DNA from 4 places in the Methylobacterium sp. V23 genome. Region 1 is predicted to be linked to each of the others. Evidence: predicted binding sites of a transcription regulator. Region 1 holds the regulator's gene; each other region holds the start of a gene.
What was found. The regulator LexA, encoded in region 1, represses DNA repair genes until DNA is damaged. The targets are predictions, from matches to a motif close to TGTTCNNNNTGTGTTCNG.

Region 1 (4,211 bases):
GCGATGAAGCTCGATGTCGAGGGCGCGGAGGACCTGATCCTCGAACCCTTCCTGCGCGCCGCGCCCGCAAGCCTCCACCCGCGACTGCTGATCGTCGAGAACGGCACCGACCAGTGGCAGATCGACCTGCCCGCCTTGCTCGAGCAGCACGGCTATCACCGGATCGCCCGGACCCGCCTCAACCTGATCTTCGAGCGGGCCGACTGAGGGGTCCGATCGGTCCTCCCAGGAGGCGCGCCCTAGAGCACCGGAATGGCATCCGCCACGGTGATCCCGGCAGGGTCGATGCGGCAGCGATGGGCGTGCACCACGACGCCGGCGGCCCGAGCCGTCTGGAGCGCCCGGTCGAAGGCGGGATCGAGGTCCCGGGCGGCGTCGAAGCGATCCGCCCACATCTGCACCACGATGATGACCATGGCCCGTCCCCCGGCCTCGACGACGGCCGCGAGGTCCATCATGTGACGGGCGCTGCGGGCGGCGACGCAATCCGGGAATTCCGCAAGGCCGGGCCGGCGCATCAGGTGGCAGTTCTTCACCTCGACATGGCAGGGGGGCACCCCCTCCCCCGTGGCGAGGAAATCGACGCGGCTGGCCTGGGCGTAGCGGACTTCGGGGCGAAGGTTCGTGTAGCCGGCGAGGGACGGCAGGCCGCCGGCGGCGAAGGCCTCCGCCACCAGGGCGTTCGGCCGCATCGTGTTGATCCCGACCCATTGCCGGCCGCCGGGCAGGTCCGCCTCCACCAATTCCCATGAGAAGGGCAGCTTGCGCGTCGGGCTGCGGACGTCGGACAGCAGGGCGCGCGCGCCCGGCACGGCAAGTCCCAGCATCGCCCCCGGATTGGGACAATGGGCCGTGATCAGGGATCCATCGGCAAGCTGAAGATCGGCGAGAAAGCGCTTGTAGCGCCGCACCAGGCGCGCCTCGATCAGGGGCGAAGGGAAGCGCATCGCAGGTCCGGGTTGAGAAACAGGTTGATGCAGGCTCCCGTCGGCGGGGAATCAGGCCGTGGTGAGGCGCCCGGGCTGGTCAGTGCTGACCGGATGCGACAGACTTCGCGGGGCGCGCCCGGGTCGATGACCGGGAAAGCCGTTGTCCGTCCGCGAGGCCGCCATGTTCAATGTGTTCGATCTCCTTCAGGCGCAGGGGGGCGCCAGCGCGCAGGGTTTCGGACGGCAGTTCGGCTTGTCGCCGGAGCAGAGCCTGCGCGCGATGCAAGCCCTGCTCCCGGCCTTGACGATGGGGCTGCAGCGGAACGTCGCCCAGGATCCGACCGGCTTCGCGCATCTCTTCAACCTCGTTGGGCCTGCCGCGTCGAAGGCGTCGAGCGCCACGCCGCAGATGGACATGCTGGTCCAGCAACTCTTCGGCTCGCCCCACCTGAGCCAGGCGGTTCTGCAACAGGCCGCCGCCGTCAGCGGCGTCGCGATGCCGGCCCTGAAGCAGATGCTGCCGATCATGGCGGGCATGGTGGTGGCGGGGATCGTCCACGTCATGATCAACCAGGCGCCCGCCGCAGCGCCGGCGCCGCGCGCGGAGGCGAACCCTTTCGGCTTCCCGCCCAATGCCTGGTCGGAGATGATGCAGGTGTTCCTGAAATCCGGCGGCAGTGCCCCGGAGCCCGCGGCGCCCGCGCCTCAGGTCCGGCCGCGCCCAGCGCGGCTCGCGGCCTCGTCCCGGCCCGAACCGGCCGCGCCGGACACGTCCTCCGCGGAAGCGCCCTTCGACCTGATGCAGCAGATGTTTCAGACGGGCCTGGAGGTACAACAGGAGAACGCCCGCGCGATGCAGCGCCTGTTCGATACCTTCTGGCACGATCCCCGCGACCCGACCGAGACGGCCGGTCACGGGCCCGGCGATCGGCCCAAGACAGGAGGCACCGGGCAGCGCTAGCCGAAGCCGGCATGTGCGGAGACGCAGGCGATCGCGGAGACGCGGGCAATCGACTGACCTGAAGCGTTGCTGTCGAACTCAACACCGCGTTCCACAATCCCCATCGCGCCATTGCGTTGGGCAAGGGGCCTCTAGACAGGAACCCTTGCAGAACACTTACGGAACGTTTAACGTGTTCGTGGTTTGTTTCTGGTGCCACCCGCCGCGATCCGTGGCCCTAACGAAGAGTGCCCTGCATGTTGACGCGTAAGCAGCTGGACCTGCTCCAGTTCATCCAGCTCCGGATGCGCGAGAGCGGCGTTCCCCCGTCGTTCGACGAGATGAAGGACGCTCTCGACCTGAAGTCGAAGTCGGGCATTCACCGCCTGATCACGGCCCTCGAGGAGCGCGGCTTTCTGCGCCGGCTGCCCAACCGGGCGCGGGCGATCGAGGTGATCCGGATGCCGGAGAGCCTGGGCGGGAATTCGGGTACCCCGCGCACCGCACCGGCCCCCGAGGTTCGACGCTTCACGCCGAGCGTGGTCGAAGGCGGTAAAGGCAAGGGCCTGCCGGCCGGCGCATCGGTCTCCCGCCTGCCGACCACGCAAGCCACCGACGAGAGCGGTCGGGCGGTGACCATCCCGGTGATGGGTCGGATCGCGGCGGGTACGCCCATCTCGGCCATCCAGGAACAGAGTCATTCGGTGACGATGTCACCCGATTTCCTGGCCGGTGGCGAGCATTACGCCTTGGAAGTGCGCGGTGATTCGATGGTTGATGCCGGCATCCTCGACGGCGACCTGGTCGTGATTCGCAAGCAGGATACGGCCAATACGGGCGACATCATCGTGGCGCTCATCGACGACGAGGAAGCCACGCTGAAGCGCCTGCGCCGGCGCGGCTCATCCATCGCCCTGGAAGCGGCGAACCCGGCCTATGAGACGCGGGTCCTCGGCCCGGATCGGGTGCAGATCCAGGGACGGCTCGTCAGCCTCGTGCGCCGCTACTGAAGGATTTCTCCGTTCGGTTGTTCACCGGCAGGGTCCAACGGATCGTCGGTGCGCTCGGGGATCGCCGGTAGAGCCGTCGCCGACGGTGGCGACGGTTGCGGGCGTGGTCCCGTCTGATCCGACGGCGGCGGTGACGGGGTTGCACGCCATGGCACGACGTCGCCGGGATGCTTCGCGGTGACGAGGGTCGGCCCATCGCAGGTGAAGCGGATGGCGGTTGCGCCGTGCGATCCCAGGAAATCCCGGTCGACGACGATCGGCGCGGCACAGCCTGCGGGTGCGGATTGCCGGGTGATCAAGATCGTGGCCCGGGCGCAGTCCTCCCCGAGGGCGCGCTTGTCGGTGATCAAGGCGAGCACGCGGCCGTCCGGCGTTGTGAGGGTACAACCCAGGCCATCGCAGCGTGAGCCCTGATACCCCGCGATGTCCTGCACCCTCCGATCGTCGCCATCGGCCTTGAGCCATTGCGCCAGCACGAAGGGGAGCGGCCGTCCAAGGGTGGCGAGGCGCCCGTTGCGCTCGCGGATGGCTGCGCCTGCCCCCTCACGATCGATGTAGATGTCGTAGCGGTCCGGGGCGGCGGCACAGGCCAGGCCGATCGCTGCCGGGATGAGGCCGAGCCAGCGCAGCGAAGAGGCCGGAAGCGTCAGGACGATCAGGGCCACTGCCAGAAGGCCGAGGGCGCCCGTGCCGAAGGCCGGGACCACCACGACGGCGTGTCCGAAGCCCGCAATCCAGGTGGAGATGGCGAGCATCCCCCGCACCGCGAGGCCCATCGCCCACCAGACCGGCTGATCCAGTGCGAACGGATAGGCCAGGATCCCGAGAACCGCCGACGGCATCACCGCCAGGGAGACCAGCGGCAGGGTGAGCGCATTGCCCACCAGCCCGAAGGGCTGCACCGTCTGAAAGTGATAGGTGGCGAAGGGCGCGGTGGCGATCTGGGCCACGAGGGTCGTCGCCAGGGTGCCGATGACCGCGGTGGTCACCAGGGCGAAGATCCGGGGGAGCGGGCCGGCCCCATCGCGCTGCAGCGCGCGTCCCGCGATCAGCGGCGCGCAGGCGATCAGGCCGGCGACCGCCCCGAACGACATCTGGAAGCTCGGGCCGAGGAGGCCGTCCGGCTCGCGGGCCAGGGCGATCAGGGCGGCGATGGCCAGGTTGCGCATGCTGAGCGCCGGGCGGTCGACCAGGATCGCGCCGAGCATCACGAGGGTCATGATCAGCGAACGCTCGGCGGCGATGTCCCAGCCGGAGAAGACGCAGTAGGCCGTGACGCCCACCATGGCGACGGCAGCGGCGATCTTCTTGATCGGCCAGTGCAAGGCCGCG
Region 2 (4,211 bases), on a different contig from region 1:
ATGGCGAGGAAGGCCGCCATCTCCCCCGTCCGGTCGATTCGGTCCCGCGGCATTCGTGCTCCTGACGCACAGATGTCGGTCCGGAGATGGGGCTACCGCCCGGTGTCGCGCTGCATCATGTGCCTGTCGGGATTAATGACCGAGAGGCAACCCCCATGACAATCCATCCTGCGCTGCTGGCGCTGAGCATCGGCGCCTTCGGGATCGGCGTCACCGAATTCTCGCCGATGGGCATGCTGCCGCTGATCGCGAACGATCTCGGCGTCTCGATCCCGGCCGCTGGCCTGCTGGTCAGCGCCTATGCGCTCGGCGTCCTGATCGGCGCCCCGCTGATGACCCTCGCCTTCGCGCGGGTGCCGCGCCGGGCGCTTCTCGTGGGCCTGATGGGCATCTTCACGGTAGGCAGCGTGATTTCGGCCCTCGCCGACGGTTACGCGATGCTGCTCGCGGCACGGATCGTCACGGCCTTCAACCACGGCGCCTTCTTCGGGATTGGATCGGTGGTGGCCGCCAGCCTCGTACGGCCTGAGCGGCGTGCGGCCGCCGTGGCCGCGATGTTCTCCGGCCTGACCATCGCGACGATCGGCGGCGTGCCCCTCGCCGCCTGGGTCGGGGAGGCGCTGGGCTGGCGCGCGGCCTTCTGGGGCATCGCCGGCATCGGCGCCGTGGCGATGCTCTCGCTGCGGCTGGCCTTGCCGCCCCTGCCCGTGGAGGGCGCCCCCGACATCCGCGCGGAGCTGCGCGTCGTGGCGCGGCCGGCCGTTCTCGGCGCCCTCGCACTCACGGTCCTCGGGTCGAGCGCCATGTTCACAGTCTTCACCTACATCGTCCCGATCCTGCGCATCGAGACGGGGGCGGACGCCTCCTTCGTCACGGCCATGCTGGTGGTCTACGGCGTCGGCCTGACCCTCGGAAACTGGGCCGGCGGACGCCTCGCCGACCGCACGGTGGACGGAACCATCATCGCCTCCCTGGTAGCCCTGGTCCTGCTGCTCGGGGTGTTCGCCGTCGGGATGGACTCGCGCTGGGTCGCCGCCCCGCTCATCCTGCTCTGGGGCGTCGCGAGCTTCGCCCTGGTGCCGCCCCTACAGATGCGGGTGATGGCGGAGGCCAGCGAGGCGCCCAACCTGGCCTCGGCCCTGAATATCGGTGCGTTCAACCTCGGCAACGCCATCGGTGCGGCCCTCGGCGGCCTCGTGATCGACCTCGGCGGAGGCTACCCGGCGGTCTCGGTGGCGGGGTCAGCAATGGCGGCGGTCGGCCTCGCTTTCCTCCTCGTTCTGCGGCGCGGCCGGCGCGTCGCCGGCGCGGCGGCGTGTCCCTGACGCCGGGGAACCGGGCGCGCCTCTACAATCCGAGGCCGAGCTGGCGCGGTTCCGGGGCGGGGCCGTGTTCCAGGGCGGAGAGAGAGACCCCGAGGAGGCGCACGCTGCGCCGGAGCGGGAACAGGTCGCGCAGGAGGAGCAGAACCGTCTCTTCCAGGGCGGCGCGATCCGGGACGAAGCCGGGCACCGAGCGGGCCCGGGTGATCTGCTCGAAATCCGCGAACTTGACCTTCAGCGTCACCGTGCGGGCCCGGACCTCCTTGGCGGTGGCGGCACCCCAGACCTTGTCGAGGATCGGGGCCAGCCGTTCCGCAAGCACCGCGAACTCCGACGAATCGTCCGAGAAGGTGTTCTCGGCGCCGATGGATTTCCGGATCCGGTTGACCCGGACCGGACGCGGGTCGATGCCCCGCGACACCCCGTAATAGTAGGGCGCCGAGGCGCCGAACCGCTTCGTCAGGGCCTCGAGGCTGAGGGCGCGCAGGTCGCGCCCGGTCAGGATGCCGAGGGCCTTCATCCGCCCCTCGGTGACCGGGCCGATGCCGTGGAAACGCCCGATCGGCAATGCCTCGACGAAGGCCGGCCCCATGGCGGGGGTGATCACGAAGAGGGCGTCGGGCTTGCGGAAGTCGGAGGCGACCTTGGCCAGGAACTTGTTGTACGAGACGCCGGCCGAGGCCACGAGACCGGTCTGCGCGCGGATCGTGGCCCGGATCGCGCGGGCCACCGCCGTGGCGGTCGGCAGTCCCTGACGGTTCTCCGTGACGTCGAGATAGGCCTCGTCGAGGGCCACGGGCTCGATCAGGTCGGTGTGCTCGGCGAAGACCGCCCGGATCTGCTCGGATATCGAGCGGTAGACCTCGAAGCGCGGCTTGACGAAGACGAGGTCGGGGCAGAGCCGGCGCGCGGTGACCGAGGGCATGGCCGAGCGTACGCCGAAGGCCCGCGCCTCGTAGCTCGCCGCCGCCACCACGCCGCGCTCGCGCGATCCGCCCACCGCCACCGGCCGGCCCCGCAACGCCGGGTCGTCGCGCTGCTCCACCGAGGCGTAGAACGCGTCCATGTCGATATGGATGATCTTGCGGATCGCGCCCGCGCCGTCCGGGTCCATCGCGGACGCTCCTCCGATCGTTCTATCGCTCTTGTTCGTGGTCTGTTCGCAGCATCCCGGTCCCGGCCCGGGAATCAACCCCTGCCGGGTCCCGATCCCCCGCGAAACCGACGCAGCCAAGCGGGGACGCAAGCAGGGGCGTCTCACCGCGCGGGGGGCTCGCCGCGAACCGGGGCGTGCCGCATAAGGGCGCCCAGGACACACGAAGCCCATGCTTCGCGATTCGCCCGAGGACAGGTTCTTGAACATCACCCAGATCACCCACCACGACCTCGACGGCTACGGCGCCTCCACGGTGGTCGGCCAGTTCGCCGAGGTCGCCCGCATCGTGCACGTGCCGCGCTATTCCGATGTCGGGCCGGTGGTCGAGACCGAGCTGAAGCGCCTCGGCAAGGCGTCCGCCCCGGAAATGATCGTGATGACCGATCTCGGCCTGGAGGCGGTGGCCGTCACCTTCCTGCGCAACTTCGCCGCCCTGAACCGCCGCCGCGAGCCCGAGGCACGCCACCGGCTCGTCGTCCTCGACCACCACGCCTCCTCGGTCGACCAGCTGCGCGAGCAGGGCCTCGCACCGCTGGCCGATCCCGCAACGCCGAGCCTGCAGCGCTTCGACCTGGAAGATCCGAACCTCGTCGTGCTCATCGACGAGGCCTGCTGCGCCACCCGGATGGCCTACGAGCACCGGGCCCTCTACGCGACCCGCGAGAGCGGCGAGGATCCGATCCTCGGCGCCCTGGTGACGGCGGTCGATGCCGTGGATCTGTGGCGCAAGGACCGGCCGGCCTTCCGCAGTGGTCTGAGCCTCGACGAGATGTTCTGGGACAACGTCTCGAACCTCGTGCCGATCGGCCATCCCTGGCACGACCGGTTCGTCGGCGACCTCCTCCTCGGCGCGGCCCGCCTCCTCGGCGACGGCGCCTCCCCGGCCGTGATCGAGGGCCAGGTGCCGGCCCTGCGCAAAACGATCCTCGACGGCTACCTCGCCGAGGATGCCGAGGACGACCGCACCCTCACCACACGCATGCGCATCGCCCGGGTGCTCGCCCGCTCGGACCTGTTCCATCCCCTCTCGGACGGCACGCTGATGTCCTTTGGGCTCGATTCCGGCACCTTCCAGCGAGTCTCGGACCTTATCATGGAGAGCGGCCGGGCCAAGCGCGTCCTCAACGTGCAGCGGGCCGGCACGATGTCCTTCCGCTCCAACAACGAGACCGCCCTCGACGGCGCGCGGCGCTTCCGCGGCGGCGGGCACAAGGATGCCGCGGGCGGCAAGCTGACCAGCGGCTCGGCCTTCTCCCTGGCGGACGCCATCGCGCAGGTCGAGCCCGTGCTGAACCCGCCGGCGGCCGATCCGGCACTGAGCCCGTTCGGGGCCCTGAAGAACTGGAAGGGCTGAGGCGCGCGATCGCGCCGACCTGGCCGCGCCCAATTGCCGGCCGGGCCAGAGCGCGGCAGACTCGTCGGCGCACGCAGCCCGCGGCATCCGCGCCACGGGGCGTCCCGCTGCCTGGCACCGCGGCGTCGCGCGCGGTGCCGGACACCCGCCGGCGCTTCGGAACCGGTTCCGTGCCGGGGCGGGCCCACCTTCTCAGCGACGTTTCCGGGGACACCATGCCGCCGATCGACCTCCTCAGCCGTGGGCCATGTCCGTTCCTGCCGGGCTTCGACCTCGCCGACGCGACGCTGCCCGACCTGCGCCTTCGGGTCGCCCTGTCGCCGGGCGGGCACCGTCTCCCGGTCCTGCTGCTGCACGGTCATCCCCAGACCCACGCCAC
Region 3 (4,211 bases), on a different contig from region 1:
GTGTCGGCCGTGGCCGCGGTTTCTGCTGAGGCGGCGGCGACGGACCCGCTCAGGGATGAGGTGTCGCTCGCGGCCTGGGTCAGGGCATAGGCCGCCGTCTCGAGCTGGCTCGCGGCGGCCGAGACCGCCTCGACGATCCCGCTGGCTTGCGCCTCGAAGCGATCGGCCAACGCCACCATCTCGGCACGGCGGGCAGCCGCGGCATTGGCGGTGAGATGGTCGGCCTCCGCGGCGATGCGCCGGCGCTCGGCGACGCTGGCCTGGAAGTCGACGGCCGCCGCCGCGATGGCGCGGACCTCGCGGGCGCCGTGCTGCGGAATCGGCCCGGACTCCTCGCCCCGGCCGATGGCCGTGAGGGAGGCGGCGATGCGGGTGAGCGGACGGGCGATGGCGGTGCCGAAGGCGAAGGCCAGGCCGCAGGAGAGGCCCAAGGTCGCGAGGCCGACGGCCATCCAGACCATGACGCTCTGTTCGGCGTCGGCCCGGGCGGCACCGGCCGCGGCGCCGAGATCCGCGGTGAGCCGGTCCTCGATCGTCTTCAGGGTATCGATGCGTTGGGTGGCGAGGCCGAACCAGGCGGGCGCATCGGTGAAGGCGAGCGGAGTGCCCGGGGGCGTGTCGAGGACGAGGCGGCGCAGACGATCGACCTCCCGGGCCGCGGGCGCCGCCTTGGCGGCATCGAGAAGGGCGGCTTGCTCCGGTACGGCCCCGAGCCGGAACAGGGATTCGTAGGTGCTCTGGCCCGCGCTGAGACCGGCCAGACGCTCGTGGCCGGCGAGATCGATCTGACCGGCACCGAAGATCGCCGAGGCCGCCGCCCGCTCCTGGCCCGCCAACTCCTTGAGCGCGAGGAACGACGAGTAGGAATTGATGCGGGCGGCGAGATCCGCGCTGGCCGCGACTTGGGAGACCTCGCGCACGAGGTCGAGCGCGTTGGCGATCAAGCCCGAATACAGCGCCATGTTCTGGGCCGGCGTACGACCGAGCCCGTCGACGGCCGTGCGGTGGGGGTCGATCGACGCCAATTGCTCGGTCAGGGTCGCATTCCGACGAGCGACGCCGGCCCCGAAGGCGGCGAGGTCGAGGCCGGTCCGGCCCGCGTCCAGGGCCGCCCGGGCCACATCGGTCCGCGCACGCTGCGCATCCAGCTCGGACCGGAACTTGTTCCCCTTGGCGGCCAGATACAGGCTCGATGCCCCGCGCTCGCGCTGGGCTTCGTGCACCAGGGCACTGATCTGGCCCGCCATGCCGACAAGCTCCTGCACATGGACCATCCGGGTCCGAGCGCCCATCCGCTCAGTAATGGCAAGTCCAACAACCATCGCAAATGCAAGGCACGGAGCGAGCGCAACTAAGAGAATCCGAAAGCGCAGCGATGAGAAGAGACCGGCGGACATCACATGAAACCTGCTTCGAAACGTTGCAGCACTGTGAGAGCAGCCGGTAAAGGTTGTGTTTCAAAATTAGCCTATGATCAATTTTTAATCATTGTCTGTCATTTTTAAGCTGGATAGGCGAGGAGTTTTCCTGGAACGTCCAGTTGTTCCGCGCTGCTGCTTCCGTCGCGGCTCCCCGTGCCGGGACGCATGATTGGTGCACGACAACGCTGCGTTCCGCATTGGAGGGAGCGGCAGGCACATGCCCAATCGCGAGGCAGGATCCGCGTAGCGCCATCGCTTCCACCCATCAGCGTCAGTTCCCGCCAGATCAATCGGCGAGGCCCCAGGTTCTGAAACCTCGGCCGAGCGCCCACGATATTGTCCGCGTACGCTTTTTGTTCTAGCTGAGGAGCGGATATGCGTGGCGCGTGCCTTGCCCGATGCGATGGCGCGCCCGACATGCCGCGGGGGGCTCTGGTCGAGTCCTGCCGCGTTCCGCGCTGAAGACGTTCCGAAGAGACTCCATGGCCAAAGCCAAAGCCGCTGCCAAGAAATCGCAAGCCGAGGCCGAGCGGGTCGAAGCCAAGATCGAGGCGTTGTTCGATGGCGCACGCGATGCCCGGGTCATCTCGGTGCGCGGTGCGCGCGAGCACAACCTGAAGAACATCGACCTGACGATTCCCCGCGATCGCCTCGTGGTCTTCACGGGTCTGTCCGGCTCCGGCAAATCGTCGCTCGCCTTCGACACCATCTACGCCGAGGGCCAGCGCCGCTACGTCGAATCCCTCTCGGCCTACGCGCGCCAGTTCCTCGAGATGATGTCGAAGCCCGACGTCGACCAGATCGACGGGCTCTCGCCGGCGATTTCGATCGAGCAGAAGACCACCTCGAAGAACCCGCGCTCGACGGTGGGCACCGTCACCGAGATCTACGACTACATGCGCCTGCTCTGGGCGCGGGTGGGCATACCCTACTCGCCCGCGACCGGACTGCCGATCGAGAGCCAGACGGTCAGCCAGATGGTGGACCGTGTACTCGCCCTGCCGGAGAAGAGCCGGCTCTACCTCCTGGCCCCTGTGATCCGCGGCCGGAAGGGCGAGTACCGCAAGGAGATCGCCGAGTTCCAGAAGAAGGGCTTCCAGCGCCTGCGGATCGACGGCGAGTACTATGCCATCGACGACGTGCCGAAGCTCGACAAGAAGCTGAAGCACGACATCGACGTGGTGGTGGACCGGATCGTAGTGCGGGCGGACATCGCGGCGCGGCTGGCGGATTCCTTCGAGACCGCCCTGGAGCTCGCCGACGGCATCGCCCTGATCGAGTTCGCCGATACGCCCGAGGGCGAGGCGCCGCGCGAGGCCATCACCTTCTCGTCGCGCTTCGCCTGCCCCGTCTCCGGTTTCACCATCGCGGAGATCGAGCCGCGGCTCTTCTCGTTCAACAATCCCTTCGGCGCCTGTCCGACCTGCGGTGGCATTAGCCACGAGATGCGGATCGACCCCGAACTCGTGATCTCGGATGCCAAGCTCAGCCTGAAGCGCGGGGCCGTCGGTCCCTGGGCGAAGTCGACCTCCCCGTATTATGGCCAGACTCTCGACGCCCTCGCCCGCCACTACGGCTTCAAGACGACCGTTGCGTGGTCCGACCTGCCCGCGAAGGCCCGGGACGTCGTCCTGTACGGAACCGGCCCGGACGCGGTCCGCTTCGCCTACGACGATGGAATGCGCGCTTACGAGGTGAACAAGCCCTTCGAGGGCGTCATCCCGAACTTGGAGCGGCGCTACAAGGAGACGGAGAGCGACAGCTCCCGCGAGGAGATTGCCCGCTTCATGAGCGAGACGCCCTGCGCCAGCTGTGGCGGCAAGCGCCTGAAGCTCGAAGCGCTCTCGGTCAAGGTCGCGATGGAGGATGTGGGCGAGATTACCGCCCTCTCGGTCCGGGACGCCCATGCGTGGTTCTCGGCGCTTCCGGGCAAGCTCACCGACAAGCAGAACGAGATCGCCTACCGGATCCTCAAGGAGATCCGCGACCGGCTGACCTTCCTGATCGATGTGGGGCTCGAGTACCTGACGCTGGCGCGCGGCTCCGGCTCACTCTCGGGCGGCGAGAGCCAGCGCATCCGCCTCGCCTCGCAGATCGGTTCCGGGCTGACGGGCGTGCTCTACGTCCTCGACGAGCCGTCCATCGGCCTGCACCAGCGCGACAACGAGCGCCTGCTCGGTACGCTGAAGCGCCTGCGCGACCTCGGGAACTCGGTGATCGTGGTCGAGCACGACGAGGACGCGATCCTGCAGGCTGACTACGTCGTCGACGTCGGCCCCGGTGCGGGCATTCATGGCGGGCAGATCATTGCCCAGGGCACCCCGGAAGAGGTGCTGAAGAACCCGGCCTCGCTCACTGCCAAGTACCTCACCGGCGAGATGAGCGTTCGGGTCCCGACCGCCCGCCGCAAGGGCCGCAAGGGCAAGCTCAGCCTCGTCGGTGCCCGAGGCAACAACCTCAAGAACGTGTCGGTGGATATCCCGCTCGGGACTTTCACCTGCATCTCGGGCGTCTCCGGCGGTGGCAAGTCGACCCTGATCATCGACACGCTCTACAAGGCGGTGGCGAAATCCCTGAACGGCGCCCTGGAGCACCCGGCGCCCTTCGAGCGGCTCGACGGGCTGGAGCATCTCGACAAGGTCATCGACATCGACCAGTCGCCGATCGGACGAACCCCGCGCTCCAACCCCGCGACCTATACCGGTGCCTTCACGCCGATCCGCGACTGGTTCGCCGGGCTTCCCGAGGCCAAGGCCCGTGGCTATCAGGCGGGCCGGTTCTCGTTCAACG
Region 4 (4,211 bases), on a different contig from region 1:
AGGGTCGCGACCACCGGCAGCGCGATCCAATAGACGCATCGGCCCTTGGCAATCGGCCGTTCCACCAGCCTGGCCCACTCCGCCTTCGAGACGAAGGCGTAGAGCTTCACGCGCCATTCCTTCCGGGCTTGGTCCGCGAGGCTGTTGAACCGCCAATTCGAGAGGATGGTGATGCCGAGGCTGACGAGCAGCAGGACCGCCGTGGCCAACGTGACCCAACGCAGCACCTCAGCCGTCGCGATCTGCGGCGCGGTTGGCGACTTGAGCGCGAGGACGACGCCCGCGAGCGCGAGGTCGCGCCAGAGGGACGACAGAAGGTCCCGCGTCGCGGATTGCGCGCGGCCCACTTCGTCCTGAAGGCTCTTGCGCAGGTCACCCAGTGACTTGAGTGCATCCTTGCTCTGGTCCTGGAGATGGAAGGCATAAGCCTCCTTGGCGCTCGTCAGGCTTGCCGCGAGGGCCGGCAGCAACCCGGCGGGCCACTGAGTGCCTTCCCTCCAATCCATCGACAGGTGGTTGTTCAGGAACTGAAACCGCGCCTCCGCCTCGCGCTTCGACGCGTAGACCCACGTCGCCGCCTCCGTGAGGGGATCGAAGACCTTGGCGGGCCATTCCGGGTCGCCATACAGACCGATGGCGATGGGCGTCGACCTCGGTCCCTTGAGGACCACCTTGTCGTCGCCGTCCACCGTCCGGATCTCGTTCGGCAGCGCGTAGGCCAGGCGCTCGACCGCCGCGGCACGCCATGTCGCGAATACGCTGGAGCCCTTGGAGGGCGCATCCCGCAGCAGCCACGGGCCGATGTCGGAAGGCGTCCGTTTCTGCGTCAGGTCCCGCACCAGCTTGAGGGGACGCTCCGGGGCCTCGGCGTTCGTGGGAGGGGTCCGCGTGCCGTCCCATGGCGAAACGGCGACGGTGAACGAGGAGAATGGCTCGAACGACGCTGCGATCCAGATGGCGACGGGCGCGGCGACTAGGGCGTCGTTCAGGGAAACGGCAAACCCCTTCTCCGTCAGGAACCAGCACCAATCCGCGTTCCGTTCCTTGGTCAGGACCACCTGAAGCACGTCGTTCGCGATTTCGTCGAACGTCGTCGCGGGATCGACCGGGCCGTAGGCCTTCGCGTAGACCTTCAGCGTCCCGAACCCGCCATCGGCGGCGAGGCGCGACAAGGACCCTAGCCGGACGAGCATGTCAGCGTCCGCGCATCGCGTGTCCGTCACGCGCCACGTCGTCAGGTTCTCCGACGACGCGGCTCCCCCGTGGGCCGAGAGCTCACCCGCGAGACGCGTGAGTGCCTCGATGAAGGGAATGGTCACTTCAGCACGACGGATCTGGTGCGAATCGTGATCACGTAGTCGTCCCCATCCTTCACCTTCTCGAACGTCCCGGCCGCCGCCTCGGGAACCGTGATCTCGATGCCTTCCGAGGTCCTGAACTTCTGGGGACCCGCGCTGGCCAGCGCTTCCCGGTTGAACCGGAAGGACTGCCCATCGAGGCCGGCGGCCGCCAAATTCTCGTCGAAGGTGTCCTTGATCTGCGCGGAGCCATGTTCCCCGAACATGTCGCCGAAGAGCTGGTCCTGCTCGAATTCCAGGCGCCGGAGGGCGATGCTGTCCAGCTTCTGCCTCCAGCCCGTCGCGATGTCCTCGGGAAGTTCTTCGAGGTGCGCCTGCACCGTCCTGAGCAGCGATTTCGTCAAAAGCGTCGTCATCTCGGCGTCGCTATGCGTCCGTGCGACCTGGAGGAAGTCCCGGAAGAAATCGGTGATGCCAGAGCGCTTGCTATGGTCGATGACGACCAATTCGCCCCCCGCCTCGTTGAGCTCGATCAACGCGGATTTCTGCAGAGCCTTCTTGTTCTCCGTCAGCGGTTTGGCCACCGCCGTCAGAACGGCGACCGCATCCCGTTCGACGATGCCGAGCACGCGGTCCCCGTAGTCGTACTTGATCAGCGAATAGAGCCGCCGACCGTTCGTCACCAATGACAGCACGATGAGGATGCCCTGCTTGAAACGGTCGTCCTCGATGTGGAAAGCGGTCGCCAGCGCCTTGGACACGGCCACGAACGCGGATGGATCGGCGTCGATGGCCCGCAGTCCCGCCATGGTCGTCGAACGCTCCTCGAACGTGAAGCGATTGCCTTTCAGGGTGTCGATGACGCGCCCCACGAAGAAGGCTTCGAAATCCCCGATGGGCACCTCGTCGAAGAGGGTGGGGTCCGGTTGCCCATGGTGCACGGCATGGAAGATGAAATTCTCGACGCGCAGCGCGTCCTTCTCAGCCACCGTCAGAACCGGCATGCCCGCACCGTCCCCCAGTACCGCCCGGCAACCTTTCGGCGATCCAGGTTCGTCGTTTGTTCCACCATAGCAGGACCGGCTGGGGTTTCCACCGAAGACTTGCCTCGCGGCATCCTGCCGGCACCACGTCCGCATGCCGGTGGCATGGAGCGCGTATCGGTTCGCGACACCCGTTACGGCGGTCACGCCCGCGCATGCCTAGGAGTACCTGTCTCGCGCGCCATGCGTGGTTAACCACGTTGAAGGTTGGGCTCTGGACAAAGGCCCGTCCGGCGCCGATTTTCCCGATTCCTCAGCCGTACCGGTGTGTCATGACCGCCACTCGCAAACGCGTCGTCGCCGTCGCCCTCTTGCAGTCTTAACGGACTTCCCGGCCGGATCCCCGTGATCCCGTCGTCCGGGAGGTCGATCCCCTTGGATCCTTCCCGATGACACTTCTCCGAGCCCCCTTCCGAAAAGCGTCGGCCTGACCGGAAATCCGGTCGCAGGGCTCGTCGTGCATCGGCACGTCCGGCCTCCGTTGGCGCACGCCTCGCGCCACCACGATACCGCCAGCAGGGTCTGATCCCACGCACTCTGTGCGACGGGCCGACCCGCTTTGGGGGCCGCCATGACACATGCCACCGATGCCGACACCTTCCTCGCCTTCCCCGAGATCGATGACGCCCAGCCCGCCGATCAGGAGGACGGCGGTCACGAGGCGGTGGGCGCCCCTCCCACAAAGTCCTTGGCCGTCCTGCTGCTGCAGGAATGCATGACGTCGGCGCAGCGCCGCCGGATACGCACGGACCATTCCCTCTGCGTCGTCGTTCAGGCTCCATCCCCGGCGTGGGTCGAGCCGCTGGGCGTCGCGCTTCGGGCCCTGGGCGCATGGCAGACGGTCGACTTGAGGGACGGAACGGCACGCCACAAGCGCAAGCCCGAGGACGGCAACATCGAGATTGCCGCAGCCCTGGCCGTCGGCCGGAGGGTCGTGGGCATCTCCCATGCCCCCGATACGATGCTGCCGAGAAGCATGCTGACGGGTGCCGACTTGCGCATTGTCGTCGGGCATCCAACCGACCGCGTCGTTCGCCGCGCCATCCGGGCCGCGACCGGAACGATGCCCCGTGCGGTGCCACCCGGCTTCGCGGCGGGCCTGGATTTTTCCGAGCTCGCGGCCTGCATCCGCGTCGGGGGCACGCCCGCCGATGCGGTCGGCAGGCTGAGGCGTGCCGCCCAATCTCGCCTGGCGCTCGATCCCACGCTCCGCGACCAGCCCGACGTCCTGGAGATGCATGGCTTCGGTCGAGCCAGGGATTGGGCTGAATGCCTCCTCGCCGACCTCAAGGAGTTTCGGGCCGGGCGGCTGGGTTTCAGCGCGCTTTCAAGAACCCTGACCGTCTGCTCGGAACCCGGCCTCGGCAAGACAAGCTGGGTCAGGAGCCTGGCCGCCAGTGCCGGCACCTCCCTGATCGTCCTATCGCTCGGAACGGTTTTCGCGGGCGGCGGGGGCGGGTACCTGGGTGATATCGCGGCACGGATCTCGAAGGGCTTTGCCGATGCAAAGGCTGTCGGTGGACCGGTGATACTGTATCTCGATGAAATCGACAGTTTACCTAGTCGGGAAAATCTCGATCCTAGACATCGTGACTATTGGCTTCCATTGATTACGCTTTTCCTGATGGAGGTTGAAACCGCGGTTTGCTCTCCGGACTCCCGCGTCATCGTGATCGCCGCCACCAATTACATCCATCAGGTCGACCCCGCCCTGCTCCGGGCCGGTCGGATCCATCCCACGATCCATATCCCGCGCCCGGACACGACGGCGCTGGCCGGCATCCTCCGCCAGCATCTGGGTCCCGACTTGGATGGGCTCGACCTTGCCGGCATCGCCGCCCTGGCTTCCGGTTGCACCGGTGCCGACGTG

Region 2: dinB (DNA polymerase IV) is a predicted target of LexA. The motif match lies at 2,469-2,486, and genes of this name have one in related genera.
Region 3: uvrA (excinuclease ABC subunit UvrA) is a predicted target of LexA. The motif match lies at 1,765-1,782, and genes of this name have one in related genera.
Region 4: CRT23_RS15050 (nucleoid-associated protein) is a predicted target of LexA. The motif match lies at 2,349-2,366, and genes of this name have one in related genera.

Annotation. Positions count from the first base shown of each region.
Region 1 covers NZ_PDHT01000017.1:22,711-26,921, forward strand. Annotated here, with positions in the region: gene CRT23_RS16625 (FkbM family methyltransferase) at 1-207, shown strand, start outside; gene sfsA (DNA/RNA nuclease SfsA) at 240-947, opposite strand; gene CRT23_RS16635 (DUF937 domain-containing protein) at 1,111-1,890, shown strand; gene lexA (transcriptional repressor LexA) at 2,127-2,879, shown strand; gene CRT23_RS16645 (ComEC/Rec2 family competence protein) at 2,873-4,211, opposite strand, start outside.
Region 2 covers NZ_PDHT01000005.1:18,421-22,631, forward strand. Annotated here, with positions in the region: gene CRT23_RS06780 (LysR family transcriptional regulator) at 1-53, opposite strand, end outside; gene CRT23_RS06785 (MFS transporter) at 156-1,325, shown strand; gene dinB (DNA polymerase IV) at 1,348-2,436, opposite strand; gene CRT23_RS06795 (dimethylmenaquinone methyltransferase) at 2,678-3,832, shown strand; gene CRT23_RS06800 (alpha/beta hydrolase) at 3,967-4,211, shown strand, end outside.
Region 3 covers NZ_PDHT01000006.1:67,128-71,338, forward strand. Annotated here, with positions in the region: gene CRT23_RS07960 (nitrate- and nitrite sensing domain-containing protein) at 1-1,397, opposite strand, end outside; gene uvrA (excinuclease ABC subunit UvrA) at 1,904-4,211, shown strand, end outside.
Region 4 covers NZ_PDHT01000014.1:108,434-112,644, reverse strand. Annotated here, with positions in the region: gene CRT23_RS15055 (hypothetical protein) at 1-1,172, opposite strand, end outside; gene CRT23_RS15050 (nucleoid-associated protein) at 1,316-2,302, opposite strand; gene CRT23_RS15045 (AAA family ATPase) at 3,030-4,211, shown strand, end outside.